2 regions of the Bilifractor sp. HCP3S3_D3 genome follow, and region 1 is predicted to be linked to the other one. Evidence: a T-box and tRNA genes for the amino acid it is inferred to sense, from the RefSeq annotation. Region 1 holds a T-box; the other holds one or more tRNA genes.
The links. The T-box of region 1 lies ahead of ACTNDI_RS06075 (valine--tRNA ligase). A T-box ahead of a tRNA ligase gene usually reads a tRNA of that ligase, here a tRNA-Val.
Positions count from the first base shown of each region.

Region 2: it has a tRNA-Val gene. The T-box ahead of ACTNDI_RS06075 (valine--tRNA ligase) is inferred to sense a tRNA for this amino acid. The anticodon was not compared.

Region 1 is NZ_JBQHWP010000007.1:130,235-132,634, forward strand. It holds gene ACTNDI_RS06075 (valine--tRNA ligase) at 1-1,165, opposite strand, end outside; T-box leader at 1,226-1,481, opposite strand; cobalamin riboswitch at 1,943-2,129, opposite strand; gene ACTNDI_RS06080 (histidine phosphatase family protein) at 2,346-2,400, opposite strand, start outside.
Region 2 is NZ_JBQHWP010000013.1:42,643-45,042, forward strand. It holds gene ACTNDI_RS09160 (glutamine--tRNA ligase/YqeY domain fusion protein) at 1-579, opposite strand, end outside; tRNA gene ACTNDI_RS09165 (tRNA-Val) at 919-992, shown strand; gene ACTNDI_RS09170 (TVP38/TMEM64 family protein) at 1,359-2,165, opposite strand.

The sequences.
Region 1 (2,400 bases):
AGCTCTCCGGAACAAACTGCAGATCGCCGCTGTTCAGCGCATCCAGCGCAGCCTGTCCCATCTCCTTCATCCGGACAAACCACTGTGGCTTAACCATCGGCTCGACGGTTGTATGGCATCTGTCATGCGTACCTACAGAATGCGTGTGCGGAACGACCTTTACCAGAAGTCCCAGGTCCTCCAGATCCTTCACGATAGCCTTTCTCGCCTCATAACGATCCATACCCGCATATCTGCCGCACTTCTCATTCATGGTCGCGTCATCATTCAGAATGTTGATTTCCTCGAGATTATGGCGTTTTCCTACCTCGAAGTCATTCGGATCATGAGCCGGGGTAATCTTTACGCAGCCGGTTCCAAATTCCTTATCCACATATTCATCCGCAATCACCGGAATCTCCCGGTCGGTCAGAGGCAGCTTCAGCATCTTGCCGACCAGATCCTTATATCTCTCATCATCCGGATTTACGGCAACAGCGGTATCGCCCAGAAGCGTCTCCGGACGCGTGGTCGCGATTTCGACAAATCTTCCCTCTTCGCCCACGATCGGATAATTGATGTGCCAGAAGAATCCGTCCTGATCCACATGCTCTACTTCCGCGTCCGACAGAGAGGTCTGACATTTCGGGCACCAGTTAATGATACGGCTTCCCTTATAGATCCAGCCCTTCTCATAGAGGCGGCAGAAAACCTCCTCAACCGCCTTCGAGCAGCCCTCATCCATCGTAAAGCGTTCTCTCTCCCAGTCAGCGGAGGATCCGAGCTTACGCAGCTGTTTCATGATCCGGCTTCCATAGTTGTCCTTCCACTGCCAGCAGTATTTCAGAAATTCCTCGCGGCCGATCTCGCGTTTGTCGATGCCCTTATCCTTCAGCATATTTGTGACCTTTACCTCGGTCGCAATAGCCGCGTGGTCGGTACCCGGCTGCCAGAGCGCCTCGTATCCCTGCATTCTCTTGTAGCGGATCAAAATATCCTGCATCGTATTGTCCAGAGCATGTCCCATATGCAGCTGACCGGTAACATTTGGCGGCGGCATAACGATGGTGAACGGCTTTTTGTCCGGGTTCACCTTCGCGTGAAAATATCCCTTGTCCATCCAGTTCTGGTAAATACGGTCCTCAATGCCCTTCGGATCGTAGGTTTTGGCAAGTTCCTTACTCATGAAAAAATCCTCCTCTGCCTTTTGGAAAAGCGAAAAATAAAAGCCCCCTGCACACATCGTGCAAAGGGCGATCATATCGCGGTACCACCTTGCTTCACATATGTATCCGCGAAAAGCAGAATCATATATGCCTCATTCTATCCGTTAACGGGGATCAGGCGGGAATCCCTTGCGACATGCAGGAATACTTCTCCGACGCACTCAGGATTCCGACTCAGAAGCTACCTTCCGCACAGGTAAACCCGGACCTCTCTCAGCAGCTGAAGTCCTCTCTGTCGGCGCCGTTGTGCGTACTCCTCTTCGTCACAGTCATTTTCATATTTACCGTTAATCATAATAAGGAAGTTTTCTTTTGTCAAGCGGATCCTGACCACCTGTGAAAAGGTATCCTGGCCGCCTGTGAAGAGAATCCTGACCGCCTGCGAAGGCACAAAAAAAGCGCCCATCTGCAGGCGCACTGTCATCTTCTCTCTATATTCTCAATTTTTTCTTTTACAGGAGGCAAAGGCTCCGGAATGAAGCTGCGACCGGTATCTCTGATCTCATCTCCATGCTGTCTGTCACAAGAGGGGCGGGAACTCCAGAACAGCTTCTGTTCTGCGGAAAATCGTCAGCCATCTGTTGCGGAGGAAATGGTACGATAAAACATTGGCGTGCTCTGAAGAATCTCACCCTGCCGTAAAACCATGCATAAATCCTGCTCAAGGTCTCTGGCGGAGTGATTACTCGTTCAGACATTCCATATCTTCATAAAATGAAAGCTTTGCTCGGAAGCTTTAACCTATAACCTCTCAGGCAGGTTTCCTGACTCACGGATCAACGTTTCATGCGCCTTCTCATATGTGCGGACATACAATGGCATTCGCATCTCGCTCCCCGTATACAGTGACCGGATCGTCCAGGCCTTTCACCTGGTTCCCTCTCAGACCCCTTCTGAGGTCTCACCTGAAAAGCTGATATAGAATTTATACACGCCATTTATCATATGACAGATCATGCCGCTTGTCAAGGGCCTGCTAAAACGTTTCGCATTTGCCCGTCTGCATTTGCCTGGCTAAAATATTCCGCTTTTGCTCGCCTGGCTAAAACGTTTCGCATTTGCTATAAGCCTTCTTAAACAGCCCTCGCTTTTTGCTTTCTGAAAGAATTACGGATAAACGCCGTGCCATCAGCATCACATTCAATGTCTCTGTGACATGTCCGAATAAACCTCACAAAAGCGTCCCATGAAAGAA
Region 2 (2,400 bases), on a different contig from region 1:
CGCTTTCATATCGATTCGCGCCCGGAGAACCTTTGATCCGTCCTCGAACTCGCCGTTTTTCATCCGCTCGAACAGATCGAGATTCTCTTCTACGCTTCTGTTCCGATTCGGATCATCCCTTCCCGGCTCCGTCAATGTTCCACGGTACTCACGAATCTCATCAGCGGACAGATCACTGACATAAGCCTTTCCATCGCGGATCAGCTTGAGCGCAGCCTCATACATTTTGTCAAAATAGTCTGATGCAAAGAACGGACCGTTGAACTTCGCACCGAGCCACTCCACGTCACGCTTGATTGCCTCTACAAATTCTCCCTTTTCCTTTGTGGGATTTGTGTCATCAAAACGGAGATTGAACTGACCATTATATTCCTTCGCGATGCCATAATTCAAAAGGATCGACTTTGCGTGGCCGATGTGAAGGTACCCGTTCGGCTCTGGCGGAAAGCGTGTCATAACCGTGTCATATCTGCCTTCCTTCAGATCTTTATCGATTTCCTGCTCGATAAAGTTCCGGGAAACGACTTCTCTTTCCGCCTCACCCGACCCCTGTTCTTTAGAAGTTTCTTCGATCGCCATTGTGTCAGTTCCTCCTCGATTCCTGTATCATTTATCCACCGGGACGTACACCGTTTCGGCAGATATCTAAAGTCTTTCACTGAGATAACATCATATCATAACTTTTTCATTTTTCAAAGCATAACCTTGCCCCGCGGCTGCCTTCATCTGCCTTTCATACAAACTGTCATCCTGCACGATATCTTCCTTTGCAAAGACTTGCGCTTGCGTGCAAGGCGTGAGCTTGCATCGCAAGGGCCCGGGCTTGTGCCGCAGTGACTTAAGTTTGCGTCAAAATTTGAATTTTCTGACAAATTTTCATTGCATTTTGATGGAAAAAGTGATAACCTGAGTATTGATGGGAGCATAGCTCAGCCGGGATGAGCGTTCGCCTCACACGCGAAAGGTCACGAGTTCGATCCTCGTTGCCCCCACTGTTCGGCGCGTATCCGAGTAATCGGATACGCGCCTTTTGTCGCAGCGGGGTCTGCCTGTTTTTCTTCCTAGTTGCAAGGCACCACCTTCATAGCCTAATTTCACAACCACAGCAGAGCTCCGCATCCACAGCATAATTTCACATCCATAGCAGAGCGGAACGGTGCCTGCGTGGATGGCTGCTGATCTCCGGAAAAACCGTCTCATCCCATAAAAAAAGCCTGTCTCCGCATACACAGAAACAGACTCACAGAATTTACCTGTAGCAAGAAAAATTTTTCCAACAAAATGAAAAGAAAAAGATATATCCGCCACTGCCTGGAAAAGAAAGCTCCATTCAGCATCACATGATACGATACAGATAATCAGACAGCTGTGTCATTCTTCTCTTTGTCTGTTTTGATATGCTTTGACAGGCCGATTTTCGAATCCGGTTCATCCTCTTCCGACTCGTCTCCGCCGGGAATCAACGACATCAGCCATTTTCTCTTCAGGGTGACAAAAATCAGAACAGAGATCTGGAATCCCAGCGCAAGCACCATGAACAGATACTGCCCGTGCTTGATGAACCCGCCCGCGAGGCAGTTGAAGAAAATCTGTATCCAGCTTGTAACAGCAATCGCAATAAAATAGTGAAGCGTCGTGATCGAAGATCCAGCAGCAATATACGGAATAATTCCATTTGGAAGAATAGGGAGCAGGTTCACAAAAGCAACCACAAACTCCGGTTTGGTCGTCTTCAGCTTTTCCTTGATCCAACTGTTCTTGTTCTTCTTCACCGGCGCGAATCCGGCAATCTGGTTCCCCATCCTTCTCGCAAAAAAGAACACCAGAAGGTTTCCCAGCAAAAAGCCGAAGTAGCACATCAAGAAAGAATGGAACCAGCCATAGATTACACCGGATGCAATCTGAATTGCAAATCCCGGAAAGACTATACTGACAACCTGAAGCGCAGCCAGCACGATGATCGACAGCGGGCCCTTCCAGGAAGCCTCCCTATTGATAAACGATTCAATTTCCTTCTCATCGCCGCCGCGCAGTAATTTCAGATACTGCGGGATCATATCGCCGAACGCGAACCAGATCAGCAGCACAGCGGCAGCAAGTACGCCGATATAAGCGAACAGCTTCCAGTGTTTTCTCCAGAAGCAGCTGAAATCCTTCTTTTCCATATATTCTCCAAATTCTGATTTGTATACCGCTTCTGCAGCAAAACAGGCTGAATCGGAAGTTCGGATACTTCCCTGCCGGAAAAAGCGCATTATCTGCGCACCCGGCCAGACAACCATTAGATTATATAAGAAAAGATGTCTCCTGTCAAATTCAACATTCCCTGCAGGATATGAGCCGTTCCGTTCTCGGTAATACACCTGATATCCCTTGTCCCGAAGTCGAACCATATCGGCT